Regions from separate parts of the Mixta intestinalis genome, predicted to be linked through region 1. Evidence: predicted binding sites of a transcription regulator. Region 1 holds the regulator's gene; the other holds the start of a gene.
What was found. Region 1 encodes Fur, which represses iron uptake genes when iron is present. Its sites were predicted from a motif close to ATAATAATGAGAACNACTATCAA; they were not measured.

Region 1 (5,079 bases):
GGGGAACGCGCTATAGCGATGAACGTAAGATGTTTAGCTTTGCGCCAAATAACCTACCGCAAAATGCGGAGACCTCAGTCGATCGTGATGGCAAAACCTTTACGGCACGCTCTGATAAACCCTGGCCCGGAGCCTGGGGGCTGTCGGCGCAGCTGTGGAGTGAAACCGTACGTACCGACGACCAGATGGAATATATGATCTTCCCGCGCCTGTTTACCGTAGCGGAGCGCGCCTGGCATCGTGCCTCCTGGGAGCAGGATTATCAGCCGGGGCGTGAATATCAGGGTGGCGTCACGCAGTTTGTCGATCGTCAGGCGTTAAACCGCGACTGGCAGCGTTTCGCCAATATTCTGGGGCAACGTGAGCTGGCGAAGCTGGATAAAGTCGGTATCGCTTACCGCCTGCCGGTGCCGGGCGCGCAAATTCGCAACGGCAAGCTGGAGGCGAACCTTGCGCTGCCGGGTCTGGCTATCGAATACTCGCTGGATGGCGGTAAAGGCTGGCTGCGCTATGACGAGCGGATGAAGCCTACGGTTGCTGAAGGCAGTAGCGTTATGGTACGCAGCGTCAGCCCGGATGGAGAGCGCTACAGCCGCAGCGAAGCGCTCTGATTGAAAACGTTGGGGCAGGCTTTTACGCTTGCCCGGCGTCACAAAGCCATAAAAAAACCGGTGCTCAGGCACCGGTTTCCATTACTGCATAGCACAATTTTTTATTTGTCGTGTAATGTTTCATCTTCGCGGCAGTCACCCGTCGCGCAGTGACCGTACAGATAGAGACTGTGGTTGGTCAGCTTGATGCCGTAACGCGTGGCGATTTCACGCTGGCGAGCTTCGATCGATTCATCACTAAATTCAATCACCCGGCCGCAGTCAAGGCAAATCAGGTGATCGTGATGATGCTGCTGGGTCAGTTCGAAAACGGATTTACCGCCTTCAAAGTTATGGCGTGTAACGATGCCAGCATCATCAAACTGGTTCAGTACGCGATATACCGTTGCCAGCCCAATTTCTTCGCCCATATCAATCAGGCGCTTGTACAAATCTTCCGCACTGACGTGATGGCTCTCAGGTTCCTGAAGCACTTCCAGGATTTTTAGTCGTGGAAGCGTAACCTTCAGGCCGGCCTTCTTTAATGCGGTGTTATTGTCAGTCATGCGGATATTGTCCTGTTACTTTGCTAGTCACAATGTGGCTGAACAGCCATGAACATCGGTCGACGCTAAAGCTAATGCGTCTCATTATAGAACTGATGCTTCGAAATGAAAACCGTACGGGGAGGCGTGAAGCCGCAAGTGGAAGTAAAATAAGAGCTACGTCCGGCGTTGTTCATGCTCATCTGATGCTGCGTTTACATTTCGCTTCATCCTGCCGCTTTACAGCACAACGGCAGGAAAGCGTATGACCGATACGGGTATTCTACCGACTGTTTGATAAAATTTTCAAACCCGTACCTATCATTTCTATAGGAAAAACCTGTTACGCAATGTGATGTGGTACACAATCAGCGCGGAATCAGGCTTCCAGAATTTCCTGCAGATGCAGCTCTTCGTAAATCTGCTTCACCCACTTATCAACGCGTTCGTTGGTTAATTCAGGCTGACGATCTTCGTCAATTGCCAGTCCAAGGAAATGCGTATCGTCGGCGAGACCTTTAGAGGCTTCGAAGTGATAGCCTTCGGTTGGCCAGTGACCAACGATTACCGCGCCGTTCGGCTCGATAATATCGCGGATGGTGCCCATGGCATCACAGAAATATTCAGCGTAATCTTCCTGGTCGCCGCAGCCAAACAGCGCTACCAGCTTGCCGTTAAAGTCGATCTCTTCCAGCGTCGGGAAGAAGTCATCCCAGTCGCACTGCGCTTCGCCATAATACCAGGTAGGGATGCCCAGCAGCAGAATATCAAAAGCCTCCAGGTCTTCTTTACTGCTCTTGGCAATATCATGCACTGCAGCAACGTCGCTACCGAGCTGTTTCTGGATCATTTTCGCAATGTTTTCTGTATTGCCGGTATCGCTGCCAAAGAAAATGCCTACGATTGCCATGAGTTTAATAACCTCTTGAAACTTATAGAATTGGTAACTGCCCGTGGAATGCAGATTACGGCAATAATAGCAGAGACCGTCTGGAGGCGGAACTCGTAAAGCCGCTGCATTTGTGTCTCATTGTGCGCTTCTTTCAGCCAGTCAGAGCGCCTTCAACTGGGCAAGAATCATCTCTTCAATCAGCTCGCTGCGGCTTACGCCACGTTCAGCGGCCATTGCATTGAGCGCTTCGACAGCCTCACTGTTCATCTTCAGTTCAACGCGCCGTAAACCCCGTACTTTGTCACGTTTCAACTGGTTGCGTTTGTTGATACGAAGTTGTTCATCACGCGACAGCGGACTGGTTTTCGGGCGTCCCGGGCGACGTTCATCTGCAAACAGATCGATCGTGGTCCGGTCCGTGTGTTCTTTTGCCATAGAATCGTGGTACTGAATGGGCTGCGCGTTTGCGCCGCGCATGGTGACGTTTGGGCCGGCTTGCCGCCATTTTCAGCGACGGCAAAATTTTAGCGCGCCATCATACCCTGAGCAAAGAGTGAGAACAATCTTTGTCGGCGGGTTAACGCCTTGCTTTTACAGCGCTAAAAAACGCTGTATGGCACGCAGTACCGCGTCGGGTTTTTCAGCATGAACCCAGTGACCCGCTCCGGCAATCACATGCGCGCGCGCCTGTGGGAACTGCGCCAGCAACGTATCACGATGAATATCATCCAGATAGGGAGAAAGCTCGCCGCGAATAAACAGCGCCGGTCCCTGCCACGGCGGTATACTTTCCCAGCCGGAAATCGCGCTATAGTTATCCCACAGAACAGGGACGTTAAAGCGCCAGGCACCGTCGTGAAAAGATTTCAGCAGGAACTGAATCACGCCTTCTTCAGCGATGATTTCACGCATGATGTCGGCGGCGGCGCTGCGTTGGGTAACGCCTGAAGCGGTAACGGCATTAACGGCAGCGAAAATGGCATCGTGTCGGCGGGTCTGGTAATCCACCGGGGCGATATCGATCAGCACCAGCTGTTCGATACGTTCCGGTGCCAGCGCGGTCATGGTCATGGCGATTTTGCCGCCCATTGAGTGACCGATAACCGTGACGTTATCGATGCTGTGCCGATCGAGCGTTTCCAGCATATCCTGTGCCATCGCCCGATAGCTCATCACCTCGCTGCGCGGCGAAAGGCCATGATTGCGCACGTCAACCTGGATAAGCGGCCGATCCGCCTTCAGGCCGCGCGCCAGTACGCCAAGATTATCCAGGCTACCAAACAGACCATGAATCAACAGGATGGGTGTCGCATCGTTGGCAGATTGTTCAGTTTGCAGGCGAGTATTCAAATTCATGGCAAAGTTCTTACAGTTGACAGTAAAGCTTAGGTTATCATGGTTTTTACTTTCCCTGCCGGTTAGTGAGCGGTTGTTCGCCGGGAGGCTTTGCGGCATATTCTGACTTTTGTCTGCAAGCGCCAACGTTGCTACCGACCCGCAGGATTTAACTTTATAATCCTTATGTTAGAACCAGCGCGCAAATTGTACAGCTGAACCTGGCTAATATCCGCTGCGCCTGGCTCTGCCACAAGCAATTACCGTACGGATGAAGATGAAAACGATTGAAGTCGACGAAGAGCTCTACCGCTACATTGCCAGTCACACGCAGCATATCGGTGAAAGTGCCTCGGATATTTTACGGCGTATGCTGAAATTTACCGCCGGTCAGAGTGCGCCGGTTGCGGCTACGGCTCCCGCCGTAGCTGTTAACGTGAGTCAGGAGAGTGAGACCAGCAAACCGGTCCCACGTTCTCAGGATCGCGTGCGCGCCGTGCGTGAGCTGCTACTCTCTGATGAGTATGCCGAGCAAAAGAAAGCGGTTAACCGTTTTATGCTGATTCTGTCGACGCTCTATTCTCTTGATCCCGCTGCGTTTGCCGAGGCGACCGCCTCGCTGCAGGGACGCACCCGCGTTTACTTTGCCGGCGATGAGCAAACACTGTTACAGCATGGCACCCATACTAAGCCGAAGCATGTGCCCGGCACGCCGTACTGGGTGATCACCAACACTAATACAGGCCGCAAATGCAGCATGGTGGAACACATTATGCTGGCAATGCAGTTCCCGCAGGAGCTGGCAGATAAGGTTTGCGGCACCATTTAACTGAAGCGTCAGGGAGAAGCGCCAATGGCCAATCACCCCCGTGCCGGGCAGCCAGCCCAGCAGAGCGATTTAATTAACGTCGCACAATTAACGTCCCAGTATTACGTTCTGCAACCTGAGAAAGGCAATGTGGAACATGCGGTGAAATTCGGCACATCAGGCCATCGCGGCAGCGCCGCGCGTCAAAGCTTCAACGAAACGCATATTCTCGCGATTGCGCAGGCGATAGCGGAAGAACGGCGTAAAAATGGCATTACCGGCCCCTGTTTTGTCGGTAAAGATACGCATGCGCTGTCGGAACCGGCGATTATTTCCGTGCTGGAAGTGCTGGCGGCTAACGGTGTTGATGTGATTGTGCAGCAGGACAACGGCTATACGCCAACCCCGGCGATCTCAAACGCTATCCTTGAACACAACAAAGCGGGCGGCGCACAGGCGGATGGTATTGTAATCACGCCTTCGCATAACCCGCCGGAAGATGGCGGCATCAAATACAATCCGCCGAATGGCGGCCCGGCGGATACCAACGTCACGAAAGTGGTGGAAGATCGCGCTAACCAGCTGATCAAAGATGACCTGAAAGAGGTGAAACGCCTCACCCTGGCACAGGCCTGGGCCAGCGGTCATCTGCGGGAAAAAGATCTGATCCAGCCGTATGTAGAAGGGCTGGCGCAGGTCGTTGATATGGACGCGATTAAAAAAGCGGGCCTGAAAATCGGTGTCGATCCGCTTGGCGGATCCGGCATGGCCTACTGGCAGCGTATCGCTGAACATTATCAGCTCGATCTGACCATCGTTAACGACGCTATCGATCAAACCTTCCGCTTTATGCATCTGGATAAAGATGGCGTAGTGCGCATGGACTGCTCTTCTGAATGTGCGATGGCG
Region 2 (5,079 bases), 520 kb from region 1:
TTTCAGCTGGTTATTCCATGCGCCGAGATCGGCGCGAACAGAGGCATCAAACAGCGTCGCCGAAGGCAAACGCGTACTGTTTTCATTATCCGCCCACTGCTTGCCGATATAGCGCACGCCCGCGCCCGCGCTGATGCCATAGTCAAACTTATAGTAACCCCACAGCGAAGCGATCTGATTAGGCGTGACATAAGGCGTATGCCCGTCATTACCATCGACGCTATCTTTAAAGCGCACGCGCGTCACCGAATAGTTGGCGATAGTGCTAAAGCGCGGCGTCAGCTGATTACGCGCCTCCAGCTCCAGCCCGCGTGAATGCACCTTTCCGGCAGGTTCATAGTAAGAGGTGTTAACTACGCGGTTGCCGACATCCTTCTGCGTCAGATCGTAAACTGCGAGAGAGTACATATCTGAAGTGCCGTTCGGCTGATATTTCACCCCAGCCTCATACTGCTCGGCGGTGGTTGGCTTCAACAGATCGCCGCTGGCGTCTGGCAGACTGGAAGGGGTAATCGCCTGGCTGTAGCTGACATAGGGAGAAATGCCATTATCGAACGCATACAGCAGCGAGGCGCGCCCGCTGATATGGTCATCGGAGCGGCGGCGGCTGGTGTCGGTTGTATCGTTGGTGCTTTTCGCCACCAGGCGATCGTAACGGCCAGAGAGCGTCATGTGCCAGTTATTCCACGCCATCTCATCCTGTAAATAGACGCCTGTCTGATGGTAGCGGCGCGTTTGATTATAGGCGTAGAGGCCGGGAGTACGGGCGGCGTCAGGATCGGCCGGATCGTAGGCGCTTTGCCAGAAATGTGTGCCGCCGACGCCGGTGCGGGCATTCAGCGGATCCACATAGGCGCTGGCATCCCACAGGCTGTCACGGTACTGATGATAATCAGCACCCAGCACCAGCGTATGTTCAACTTCGCCGGTGGTAAAATCGGCTTCCAGCTGATTATCGATAGCGAAGGCATCCAGCGAGGAACGCTCGCCGGAGTAGTAGCGATCCAGCAAATTGCTGTCGCCAATCCAGCCAATCTGGTAGACCTGATCCAGATCGACGTTGGAGTGGGTATAGCTGGCGTTAGAGCGGAAAGCCCAGGTCTCGTTAAAGCGATGTGAGAAGACGTAGCTGTAAATTTGCTCACGGCGTTTAAACTGATCGATTGCGCTTTCGCCATCATAGAATCCGTTGCTGAGCTTACGTCCGTTACGTTCGGTAATGCTGCCTTCGCCCGGCACCGAGCCATGATAGCCGCCAGACGGATCTTTTTGCAGGTAGGCTTTCAGCAACAGAGAGGTATCGCTGTCCGGCTGCCAGAGCAGAGAAGGCGAAATGGCATAGCGCTCTTCACGCGTGTGATCGTACTGCGTATCGCTGTTGCGGGTGATACCGGTCAGACGAAACGCCCACTGGTCGTTAATGGCATTGGTATAATCGAAGGCGGCACCGGTCGTGCTGTTATTGCCCGCCATCAACCGGAAGTGGCCTTCCTGCTGAAACTGCGGGCGTTTGGAGGTCATCATCACCAGCCCGCCGGGCACGGTCTGACCATACAGCGCGGAAGAAGGGCCTTTAATCACGTCGATGCGTTCCAGGAACCAGGGATCGACCTGTAATGCGTTATAGCTGCCGCCATCGGTCATCAGGCGCAGGCCGTCCAGGAAGGTGTTATCCACATCGCCACCGTGGAAGCCGCGCAGTGAAACCGTATCATAGCGGGTGGCGGCCCCGGCAAAGTTGGTAAACACCCCGGAGCTGTAGTTCAGCGCCTGGTTAACGTCCATCGCACCCTGGTCTTCAATTTGCTGCCGTGTAATCACCGAAACGGACTGACCGGTAGTAATCAGCGGGCGGTCGGTTTTCGTTGCGCCGCTACTGGTTTTGGCGCGATAGCCAGCGGTGGGTGAATCAGCGGTTTCCGCTGGCTGAGCGGTAACGACCAGCGTATCGGCAGCAATGGCAAAACCAGGTACGGCAAGCGCCAGCGAACAAAGCAGCGCGGAACGTTTCAGGCTGAAAGGCATTCCCATTTGATATCCCTTAAAACAGACAAAAAGGTCGCGCTGTCAGAGCGACGACCGACAGAAGAAATTGAACGGTTAATCATATTGTAACTGCAAAGACTAATGAGAATTATTATCTTTCTCTGTGTCTGATTCAAGTGGAGATTTATCTGAATATATCCAGATAAATAGTGCGGATTCATAGTGTTAAAACAGAGAGCATTGACCCGGCGGCAATGCCGGGTCAATATCAAATTACTGCGTTTTTTTCATATCATCGACGTTGTTACAGGTGATACCCTGCGGACAATACATATCCATCAGCTTAAGCGTCACGCCGTTGGTCCAGCCGAAGCCGTCCTGCAACGGATATTCACCGCCACCGCCGCCGCCGAGATTGCCTTCAACAACATATTTTTCCACCAGCTTATGCTCGCGATTATAGGTAGCCTGAACGTTTTCCAGAAAGCGCATACCGATCTCTTTCGCCAGCGTCTGCTCGTTGTAATGATTCAGGCCTTCAACCGCGATCCACTGCAACGGTGCCCACCCGTTAGGTGCATCCCATTGCTGACCGTTATGCACATTGGTGGTAACCAGACCGCCCGCTTTTACCAGCTGTTTCTCTACCGCATCCGCTGTTTTCGCCGCACGATCGCTGCTGGCAGCTTTGGCATAGAGCGGGAACAGCGCGGCGGCAGTTAGCTGAGTGCGTACGCTGTTACGTTTCCAGTCATAATCGGCGTACCAGCCCTCTTTATCGTTCCACAGATAGCGGTTAATGGCGGCCTGACGTTTTTCTGCCAGCTCCGCGTAGCGCTGGCTCTCATCTGATTTATTCGCCACCTTGCTGGCATGCGACAGCGTTTTTTCCAAATGGAACAGCAGGGCGTTCAGATCTACCGGTACGATCTCGGTGGTACGGATGGTAGAAAGATCGTTGGGATCGTCAAACCAGCGGGAGCTGAAATCCCAGCCTGATGCCGCGCCCGAACGCAGATCGCGGTAAAGTTCCGCTTTGTTACGCTGGGGCGATTTTTGTGCCGTGGTAATATCATCCATATAGGATTCGGTACGCGGCACGTCGCGCGCATCCCAGTAGCGGTTCAGCACCGTACCCTCTTTCAGTTTCACTACGCGTTTGCTGGCACTACCTGCGGTGACGGTTTGTGCATCCGCCATCCAGTAGTGATACTCTTTTTCCAGCTGCGGCAGATATTTTGCGTAGGTTTGCTCGCCGTCATGCTGCGCCAGCAAATCGACCATCAGGCTAAAGAAGGGCGGCTGGGAACGGCTGAGATAGTAGCTGCGGTTACCGTTAGGGATATGTCCGTAGGTATCCAGCTCGTAAGCAAAGTTATCGACCATATCCTGTACGCGATCCCAGTGGCCGCTTTCTGCCAGGCCCAGCATGGTGAAATAGCTGTCCCAGTAATACACTTCCCTGAAGCGCCCGCCCGGTACGACATAGGGTTTAGGCAGCGAAAGCAGCGAGTCGTACTGGTTTACTTTATCAGTCGTGCGCGTCAGCACCGGCCAGAGGCCATTGATGTGTTCACGCAGGCTCTGTCCGGCTGGGGGAACATAGGCTTCAGGCTTGCCCGGCACGGTAAAATTATTCTCCACAAAGCGGCGCAGGTCGAAATTACGCTGGTTTTTCTGCATCTGCCAGTCGGCGAGAATCGAAGCCGGATTATATTTCGGTACCGCATCGGCGAACGTTTTTTGATCCGGGAAAAATTTTGCTGACTGTATCGCGTGATACAGCGGCCCAAAACGGACATCCGGCGGTTGAGGTGCCTCAGCCTGCTGCTGATTTTCCGCAGCCTGTGCATAAAAAGATCCCGTAGCCAGCGCACCCGTTATCAACAAAGGCAACAGCAACGCGCCTTTCCATTGAGAATTTACGGCCTTTTTCGTCATCATTGTTCTCCTTGTCCAGACCAGACACAGCCTGTAAGTAATTGACCCTGCAAAAAACTTTAGACGAAATTTACTGGTTTGCCTGCCGGCGGTTGGGAAATGTGAGTTGGCTTGGGGAATTTGAGCAGCGACAGGCACCACGTAGTGAGCGCCTTGACTTTATGCCGATCCGTTATAAGCGAGCGCCTTTGCCTGGCGTTGTACAGACAAAGCGCTATTTACAAGGCAGGGCGTCGGGTAGAGAAACGCCTTGCCGACATGGCCGTGTAGAGCAGGCAGGCTGATATAAAAAGGAGAATCGGGTTACGCCTAAGCACCGGTTTCCTGCTGAATACGCCTGTTTATATAGTTGACCGCCTGAGCAACATCCATAATACCGTTAACGGCATTGGTGACGCCCTGACCAATAATAATTTCTGCCTGCCGCAGGTTAAAAGGTTCGCCCTGATTATTTCGCGTTTCTCTTATTCCAGTACTTCCCTGCGTAGTTAATAAATTAAACCACGGATAGAGAGCAGGGTAATTGTGTCTCATATTTCTCATACCGGTGCTCTGTTGCACGACGAACTGGTTACGGCATGCGCAAAGGAAAATATCCTTGTCGCCTGGGATGGCCTGACTCTGAATACCGCTCATTGAAGGATTGGTAACATGGACTTTAATAAAACACCGCGCCTGCTCATTATGATGTTCTTGCAATACTTTATGCAGGGTGCCTGGAACATGACCATGGGACTGGTGCTGAGTACCTATGGATTGGCGACAATTATCGGTTCTTCCTATGCATTATTGGGGCTGGCCACCATTATTTCACCGCTTTTTATCGGTATGATAGCCGATCGTTTTTTCTCTTCACAGAAGGTTATGGCGGCGCTGCATCTGTGTAATGCGGGTATTTTGCTGATAGCTCCACAATGCATTGAATCGCAAAATACCGCCATGACACTTGTTATAATATTCATGGTTGGTTTGTTATTTTATCCGACTACTGCGCTGGCCAATAGCATCACTTTTAGTCATATTAACGGGGTTAAGAATTTTCCCTTTATCCGGGTATTTGGCACTATTGGTTTTATTACCATCGGTTTTATTCTTGGCGAAATGGGATATTCCGGTAACACCATGACCTGGTATATTGCTTCGGCTACAGGT

Region 2: C7M51_RS05295 (TonB-dependent siderophore receptor) is a predicted target of Fur. The motif match lies at 2,122-2,144, and genes of this name have one in related genera.

The regions. Positions count from the first base shown of each region.
Region 1 is NZ_CP028271.1:592,204-597,282, forward strand. It holds gene C7M51_RS02735 (beta-N-acetylhexosaminidase) at 1-611, shown strand, start outside; gene fur (ferric iron uptake transcriptional regulator) at 713-1,156, opposite strand; gene fldA (flavodoxin FldA) at 1,515-2,045, opposite strand; gene ybfE (LexA regulated protein) at 2,187-2,462, opposite strand; gene ybfF (esterase) at 2,619-3,383, opposite strand; gene seqA (replication initiation negative regulator SeqA) at 3,640-4,191, shown strand; gene pgm (phosphoglucomutase (alpha-D-glucose-1,6-bisphosphate-dependent)) at 4,216-5,079, shown strand, end outside.
Region 2 is NZ_CP028271.1:1,115,505-1,120,583, forward strand. It holds gene C7M51_RS05295 (TonB-dependent siderophore receptor) at 1-2,031, opposite strand, end outside; gene treA (alpha,alpha-trehalase TreA) at 2,260-3,927, opposite strand; gene C7M51_RS05305 (hypothetical protein) at 4,237-4,461, opposite strand; partial or broken gene C7M51_RS05315 (MFS transporter) at 4,579-5,079, shown strand, end outside.